Regions from separate parts of the Isoptericola jiangsuensis genome, predicted to be linked through region 1. Evidence: predicted binding sites of a transcription regulator. Region 1 holds the regulator's gene; the other holds the start of a gene.
What was found. The regulator LexA, encoded in region 1, represses DNA repair genes until DNA is damaged. The targets are predictions, from matches to a motif close to TCGAACANNTGTTCGA.

Region 1 (4,272 bases):
ACGGCGGGGTCGCGACCGAGGACCTCGACACCGCCGCCCAGTCGCTCGCGCACCTGCTCACCCAGGTCCCCGCCGAGCGTTTCCCGCTCGGCCTGCCCGACGACCTGCGCACCGCCGTGGGCGCGGTGCGCGACGAGGCCCGCGCCCTGCTCACGGCCCTCAAGCCGGAGGCGAACGCGGAGCCCGACCCGGGCGTGAAGATGGCGCAGTCCGCGATGCTGCAGCTCTTCGAGGTGGCCGAGCGCATGACCGCACAGGACACCTCCGCCGACGTGCTGTGGTGCTCGCGTCCGCCCGCCGACGCCGCGTGGGGCGACGGGATCGCGCGGCTCCACGCGGCACCCCTCGCCGTGGCGGGACTCGTGCGCGACCAGCTCCTCGGGGAGCGCACCGCCGTGCTCACCTCCGCGACGCTCGCGCTCGGCGGCAGCTTCGACCCCGTCGCACGCTCCCTCGGCCTGGGCGCGGCCGCGCAGGACAGCTCCTGGCGCGGCCTCGACGTCGGCAGCCCCTTCGACTACCCGCGCCAGGGGATCTGCTACGTCGCCAAGCACCTGCCCGCGCCCGGGCGCGAGCCGACCACCGAGGCCCAGCTCGACGAGATCGCGGGCCTGATCGAGGCGGCCGGCGGGCGGACGCTGGGCCTGTTCTCGTCGCGCCGCGCCGCCACCGCCGCCGCCGAGGCGATGCGGGCACGGCTCGACCTGCCCGTCCTGTGCCAGGGCGACGACCAGCTGCCGAGCCTCGTGCGGACGTTCGCCGAGGACCCGGCGACCTCGCTGTTCGGCACCCTGTCGCTGTGGCAGGGGGTCGACGTGCCCGGCGACTCCTGCCGCCTCGTCATCATCGACCGCATCCCGTTCCCGCGGCCCGACGACCCCGTCAAGGCCGCCCGCGCCCGCGCCGTGGAGGAGGCGGGCGGCAACGGGTTCATGCAGGTCGCCGCGCAGCACGCGGCGCTGCTGCTCGCGCAGGGCGCGGGCCGGCTCGTGCGCACGGCGACGGACCGGGGTGTCGTCGCCGTCCTCGACCCGCGGCTGGTGACCGCCCGCTACGGCACGTTCCTGGTGCGGTCCATGCCGGACTTCTGGCGGACCACCGACCAAGGTGTGGTCCGGGCTGCGTTGCGTCGGCTGGACGTCTAGGTTGGGCCCCGTGAACGCACCTCGTCGGACGTCCAAGCTCGCCATCGTCGGGGCCGGGGCCGTGGGCTCCACCCTCGCCTACGCCGCGCTCGCGCGGGGTACCGCCCGGACCGTCGCCCTCATGGACGTCGACCGGTCCAAGGTCGAGGCGGAGGTCCTGGACCTGCGCCACGGCGGCATGTTCGTCCCGCAGGCGGAGGTCATCGGCTCCGACGACGTCGAGGTGGTGCGCGGCGCCGACGTCGTCGTCGTGACGGCGGGCGCCAAGCAGAAGCCCGGCCAGACGCGTCTCGACCTGGCCGAGGCGACGATCGCCCTGACGCGCAAGATCCTGCCCGGGCTCGTCGAGGTCGCCCCCGACGCGACGTTCCTCCTGGTGACCAACCCGGTGGACGTCGTGACGTACGCGGCGCAGAAGATCTCCGGTCTCCCGCCCGAGCGGGTCTTCGGGTCAGGGACCGTGCTCGACTCCTCGCGCCTGCGCGCCGCCATCGCGGAGCACTGCGGCGTCGCGGTGGGCAACGTCCACGCCTACGTCGGCGGCGAGCACGGCGACTCCGAGATCGCGCTGTGGAGCTCGGCGACCATCGCGGGCGTGCCGCTGCTCGACTGGAAGAGCCTGCCCGGCCGGCCGCCGCTGGACGCTGCGGCCCGCGAGGGTATCGCCCGGGACGTCGTGGAGTCGGCCTACCGCGTGATCGCGGGCAAGGGAGCGACCAACTACGCGGTGGGCCTCGCCGTCACGCGGATCGTGGAGGCGGTCCTCAACGACGAGCACCGCGTCATGCCGGTCTCGACCCGGCTCGACGACTTCTACGGCATCGACGACGTCTGCCTGTCCCTGCCGACCCTGGTCGACTCGCGCGGTGCCACGACGGTGGTGCCGATCCCGCTGTCGGACTCCGAGCTCGTGGGAATGCGTGCGTCCGCGTCGAGCGTCAAGGCGGTCCAGCAGCGCTTCGGCCTCTGACCGCGACGCGTCCGCGTCGCGGCCGGCAGGTCGCAGGAAGGGCGAAGGGGCGGGACGTCGATGACGTCCCGCCCCTTCGCGCGTGCGGGCCCGGTCCTCAGAGGCTGCGCAGCACCGCGACGACCCGCCCGAGCACCGTCGCCTCGTCGCCGAGGATCGGGTCGTAGGCGGGGTTCTGCGGCATGAGCCAGGTGTGCCCACCGTTCTGCTTGAACGTCTTGACCGTCGCCTCGCCGTCGATCATCGCGGCGACGATCTCGCCCTGCTCCGCGACGTTCTGGCGCCGCACGACGACCCAGTCGCCGTCGCAGATCGCGGCGTCCACCATCGAGTCGCCGCTGACCTTGAGCAGGAACAGCTCGCCGTCGCCCACGACCTGGCGGGGCAGCGGGAAGACGTCCTCGACGACCTGCTCGGCCAGGATCGGCCCGCCGGCGGCGATCCGGCCGACCACGGGCACGTAGGTCGCGGCGGGCACGGTCGCGTCCTCGCCGTCGGGCGTCGGCGCGGCGAGGGGACCGGGTGCGGCGGCGTCGGGCACGTCGACGACCTCCATCGCGCGCGGACGGTTCGGGTCCCGCCGCAGGTACCCCTTGCGCTCGAGCGTGGTGAGCTGGTGCTTGACCGACGACGGGCTGGACAGGCCGACGGCCTCACCGATCTCGCGCATGGTCGGCGGGTAGCCGCGGGTCTCGACCGAGGTGCGGATCGTCTCCAGGACGCCCCGCTGGCGCGGCGTGAGCCGCTGCCCGCCGCCGAGCAGCTCCGACACCGGTGCCACGGCGCCCTCGGGGGCCGGGGAGGGCCCGTGTCGCGTCGTCATGCTGTCTCCCGTCGTCGTGCGTGGTCGTCGGCCCGGCGCCGGTGCCGGAACGGCCGAGCCGCCGTGCCGTGCGGAAACCGACAAACGTGCCATCGCGCTGGGTCCAGGGTAGGGCAGGTCGGGGTCGACATCAAACACGTGTTCGAGATCTCTCGACTCGTGTCGCCGCCGCGTGGTACAACGGGAACACCTGTTCGAACGAACAGGTGTACGACGCACAGGTGTTCGAGCGGCCCCAGCGGCCACGAGGGGGAGTTGAGATGTCGACGATCACCGCAGTCCCGCAGGGCGACCTCGGTCCGCTGGGGCTCGACGGGCTCCGGCTCACCGTCCGGGGACGGGTCGTGCTCGTCCTGCTCGCGCTGCTGGCGGTGGCCGGGGGCCTGCTCGGCGGCGTCCAGGCGGTTGCCGGCACGGAGACGGTCCGGGTCGAGGTTGACCTCCACACCGTCGCACCCGGGGAGACGCTGTGGGGGTTCGCCCGCACGCTCGTCGAGCCGGGGGAGGACGTGCGGGACGTCGTCGCCGAGCTCAAGGCCCTCAACGGGATGCGGACGTCGGAGCTGCGGGTGGGTCAGGTCGTCGCGCTGCCCGCCGACTGACGGCGGTGCCCACCGGCGGGCGGTGTTGCACGCGCCGGTGCATCCCGCATACGTTCGTCGGGCAGCCGGGCACGGGTCCGGCACCGACCGCAGGAGAACCTCGGATGCACTGCCCGTTCTGCCGCCACGCCGACTCGCGCGTCGTCGACTCCCGCACCTCGGACGACGGCTCGTCGATCCGCCGCCGGCGGCAGTGCCCCGAGTGCGGGCGGCGCTTCACCACGGTCGAGACCGCCAGCCTGTCGGTCGTCAAGAGGTCGGGGGCGACCGAGCCGTTCAGCCGGGACAAGGTGGTCTCCGGCGTGCGCAAGGCATGCCAGGGGCGCCCGGTGAGCTCCGACGACCTCGCGCTGCTCGCGCAGAAGGTCGAGGAGACCCTGCGGGGCGCCGGCAGCGCCGAGATCGACGCCTACGAGATCGGGCTCGCCATCCTCGGTCCGCTGCGGGAGCTGGACGAGGTCGCCTACCTGCGGTTCGCGTCCGTCTACCAGGCGTTCGACTCCCTGGAGGACTTCGAGGCGGCGATCACCTCGCTGCGCTCCGAGCGTGCCGAGCGGACCCCCGCGGCCGCGGCCGACGACGTCACCTCCTGAGGCCCACGGCATCAATCCCCTGGCATCGGGGGGCGCGGCAGCGCATGCTGTGGTCATGACCGACGAGAAGAAGTCGACCGCACCCGACGACGACACGAGGGCGAAGTTCAAGGAGGCCCTCGCCCGCAAGAACGCGGCG
Region 2 (4,272 bases), 340 kb from region 1:
CCTCGGCCACGACGAGCCCGCCGCCGGAGCCGCCCTCCGGGCCCATGTCCACGATCCAGTCGGCGCTCTTGACCACGTCGAGGTTGTGCTCGATCACGAGCACGGTGTTCCCCTTCTCGACGAGGGACTGCAGGACGCCGAGGAGCTTACGGATGTCCTCGAAGTGCAGGCCGGTGGTGGGCTCGTCCAGCACGTAGACGGTGCGACCGGTGGAGCGCTTCTGGAGCTCGCTGGCGAGCTTGACGCGCTGCGCCTCGCCGCCCGACAGGGTCGGGGCGGGCTGGCCGAGCCGCACGTAGCCGAGGCCGACGTCGACGAGGGTCGACAGGTGCCGGGAGATGGCGGGGAACGCGGCGAAGAACTCCGCCGCCTCCTCGATCGGCATGTCGAGGACGTCCGCGACCGTCCTTCCCTTGAAGTGCACCTCGAGCGTCTCGCGGTTGTAGCGGGCGCCGTGGCACACCTCGCAGGGCACGTAGACGTCCGGCAGGAAGTTCATCTCGATCTTCAGCGTGCCGTCGCCGGAGCAGGCCTCGCAGCGGCCGCCCTTGACGTTGAAGGAGAACCGCCCCGGCCCGTAGCCACGGACCTTCGCCTCCTCCGTCTCGGCGAAGATCTTGCGGATCCGGTCCCAGACGCCCGTGTAGGTGGCCGGGTTCGAGCGCGGGGTGCGCCCGATGGGTCCCTGGTCGACGTGGACGACCTTGTCCAGGTGCTCCGTGCCGGTGACGCGGGTGTGCCGGCCCGCCACCTGCCGGGCGCCGTTGAGCTCGTTCGCGAGCACGGTGTGCAGGATCGAGTTCACGAGCGTCGACTTGCCGGAGCCGGACACGCCGGTCACCGCGGTGAGGACGCCGAGCGGGAACGACACGTCGATGTCACGGAGGTTGTTCTCCCGGGCCCCGACGACGGTGAGGCGCCGCTTCGGGTCCGGCGCACGGCGCGCCGCCGGCAGGGCGATGCTGCGCCGACCGGACAGGTACGCGCCCGTCATCGACTCCGCGGACTCCAGCAGCCCGGCGTAGTCGCCCGAGTGCACGACCTGGCCGCCGTGCTCGCCGGCGCCCGGACCCACGTCGACGATCCAGTCGGCGGCCCGGATCGTGTCCTCGTCGTGCTCGACGACGATGAGGGTGTTGCCCATGTCCCGCAGGCGCGTGAGGGTGTCGATGAGGCGCCGGTTGTCCCGCTGGTGCAGGCCGATGCTCGGCTCGTCGAGGACGTACAGCACGCCCACGAGGCCCGAGCCGATCTGGGTGGCGAGCCGGATGCGCTGCGCCTCGCCGCCGGACAGCGTGCCCGCGGCGCGCTCGAGGGTCAGGTAGTGCAGGCCGACGTCGAGCAGGAACCCGAGGCGGGCGTGGATCTCCTTGAGCACCTCGCCCGCGATCGCGGCCTCGCGCGGACCCAGGTCGAGGGCGTCGAGGTACTGCTTCGACTCGGCGATCGGCAGCCGGCAGACGTCCCAGATCGACTTGTCGCCGACCTTCACCGCGAGCACCTCGGGCTTGAGTCGCGCCCCCCGGCACACCGGGCAGGGCACCTCGCGCATGAACGCCTCGTACCGGTCCTTCGACCAGTCGGACTCCGTCTCGCCGTGCCGACGCTCGAGGAACGTGATCGCGCCCTCGAACCCGGTGGAGTACTGCCGTTCGCGGCCCCACCGGTTGCGGTACTTCACGTGCACCTCGTGGTTGCGGCCGTGCAGCACCGCGTCCCGGGCCCGCTGCGGCAGCGCGCGCCACGGCACGTCGAGGGAGAACTTCATCTCGTCGGCGAGCGCCGACAGGACGCGCTCGAAGTACTCGGACGAGGTCTGCGCCCAGGGTGCCACCGCGCCCTCGCGCAGCGTCTTCTCCACGTCGGGCACGACGAGGTCCGGGTCGACCTCGAGCCGGAACCCGATGCCGGTGCACTCCGGGCAGGCGCCGTACGGCGCGTTGAAGGAGAACGTGCGCGGCTCGATCTCGTCGAGGCTCAGCGGGTGGTCGTTGGGGCAGGACCGCTTCTCGGAGTACTTGCGGACCCGGTCGAGGTCGTCGATGTCGGCGTCGACGAGCTCGATCATCACCAGTCCGCCCGCCAGGCCCAGCGCCGTCTCCACGGAGTCGGTGAGGCGCCGGCGCACGGTGTCGCGCGCGACCAGTCGGTCGACGACGACCTCGATGTCGTGCTTGAGCTTGCGCTCCAGGGTGGGCGGGGACGCGAGCTGCACGACCTCGCCGTCGACCCGCGCACGGGCGAAGCCCTGCGTCTGCAGCTCGGCGAAGAGCTCGGTGTACTCCCCCTTGCGCCCGCGGACGACCGGGGCGAGCACCTGGTAGCGGGTGCCCTCCGGCAGCTCCAGGACCTTGTCGACGATCTGCTGCGGGGTCTGGGCGCGCACCGGCTCGTCGCAGACCGGGCAGTGCTGCGTCCCGGCGCGCGCGAAGAGCAGGCGCAGGTAGTCGTACACCTCGGTGATGGTGCCGACGGTGGACCGCGGGTTGCGGTTCGTCGACTTCTGGTCGATCGACACCGCGGGGCTGAGACCCTCGATGAAGTCGACGTCGGGCTTGTCCATCTGGCCGAGGAACTGCCGGGCGTACGCCGACAGGGACTCGACGTAGCGCCGCTGCCCCTCGGCGAAGATGGTGTCGAACGCCAGCGAGGACTTCCCCGACCCGGACAGCCCCGTGAACACGACCAGACGGTCGCGCGGGAGGTCGAGGTCGACGTTGCGGAGGTTGTGCTCGCGGGCACCGGAGACGACGAGGCGGTTGCTCACCGCAGCATCGTACGGCGCCCGGCCGACATTCGTACAGGTGTTCTACGACACGTCCCGGTCCGGTCCCCGCCGTCGGACGCCCGGCCCGGCCGACGGACCGGCGTGCTTGGATGCCGCCATGGCCACCTTCGCCGTCACCTACGTCTACCGTCCCGACGCCGCGGCCCTGGACGCCGTGCGTCCCGAGCACCGCGCCTTCCTCGGCGAGCTCCACGCCCGCGGGGTCGTGCGCGTGTCGGGCCCGCTGCCCGCGACCGCCGACGCACCCGGGGGCGCCCTGCTCGTCGTCGAGGCCGACGACGAGCAGGGCGCTCTGGCGGTGCTCGCGGACGACCCGTTCCGGCGCGCGGACCTGATCGCCGACCGGTCGGTGCGCGAGTGGCTGCCCGTGATCGGCGGCTTCGCCGCCTGACGTCAGGAGTCGGCGGGCTCCTGGGTGCCGGCACCGGCGTGGGCCCGCCCGCGCGTGCGCAGCAGGCTCGCCACCGTGGCGATCGCGAGCGAGCCGATGATGACGCCGAGCGACAGCCAGATCGGGATCTCGGGTGCCCACGCCACGTGCTCGCCGCCGTTGATGAACGGCACCTCGTTGGTGTGCAGCGCCTCGAGCACGAGCTTGACGCCGATGAACCCGAGGATGAACGCCAGCGCGACGGGCAGGTAGACCAGCCGCTCCAGCAGGCCGCCGAGGAGGAAGTAGAGCTGGCGCAGGCCCATCAGCGCGAACAGGTTGGTCGCGAAGACGATGAACGGGTCCTGCGTCAGCCCGAAGATCGCCGGGATCGAGTCGAGCGCGAACAGCAGGTCCGTCGTGCCGATCGCCACGAAGACGACCAGCATCGGGGTCCACAGCCGGCGCCCGTCGACCACGGTGCGGATCTTGGCGCCGTCGTAGCCGTCGCTGACCGGCAGCACCCGCCGCAGCCCGCGGATCGCGACGTTCTCCTTGAACTCCTCGTCCTCGTCGCCCCCGGACACCAGCTTGATCGCGGTGTACACGAGGAACGCGCCGAAGAAGTAGAAGATCCACGTGAACTGCTCGATGAGCGCGGCTCCCGCGAGGATGAACGCCCCGCGGAGCACCAGCGCGATGATGATGCCCACCATGAGTACCTTCTGCTGGTGCTCCCGCGGCACGGCGAACCGGCTCATGATGATGACGAACACGAACAGGTTGTCGACGCTGAGGGAGTACTCGGTGAGCCAGCCCGCGTAGAACTCCCCGGCGGGCTGGATCCCGCCGACCCACCACACGATCAGCCCGTACACGAGCGCGAGGCCGACGTAGACTGCCACCCACGTGCCCGCCTCCTTCATGGAGGGGACGTGCGGCCGCCGACCGACGATGACGAGGTCGGCGACCAGCACCAGGCCCATGACGGCGAGGGAGACCGCCTCGAACCAGTAGGGCAGCTCGTGGGTCATGCGTCCTCCGGTCCCGACCCCGCGGTCACGCGGCGGTCACGACGTGTCTTGAGCAGCGAGGCCACCGTGGTGATCGTCAG

Region 2: uvrA (excinuclease ABC subunit UvrA) is a predicted target of LexA. The motif match lies at 2,797-2,812, and genes of this name have one in related genera.

Annotation. Positions count from the first base shown of each region.
Region 1 is NZ_PDJJ01000001.1:1,637,482-1,641,753, forward strand. Features, by position in the region: gene ATJ88_RS07420 (ATP-dependent DNA helicase) at 1-1,145, shown strand, start outside; gene ATJ88_RS07425 (L-lactate dehydrogenase) at 1,156-2,115, shown strand; gene lexA (transcriptional repressor LexA) at 2,213-2,938, opposite strand; gene ATJ88_RS07435 (LysM peptidoglycan-binding domain-containing protein) at 3,199-3,540, shown strand; gene nrdR (transcriptional regulator NrdR) at 3,645-4,133, shown strand; gene ATJ88_RS07445 (DUF5302 domain-containing protein) at 4,189-4,272, shown strand, end outside.
Region 2 is NZ_PDJJ01000001.1:1,976,150-1,980,421, reverse strand. Features, by position in the region: gene uvrA (excinuclease ABC subunit UvrA) at 1-2,767, opposite strand, end outside; gene ATJ88_RS08925 (YciI family protein) at 2,886-3,179, shown strand; gene ATJ88_RS08920 (TerC family protein) at 3,182-4,192, opposite strand; gene ATJ88_RS08915 (TerC family protein) at 4,189-4,272, opposite strand, start outside.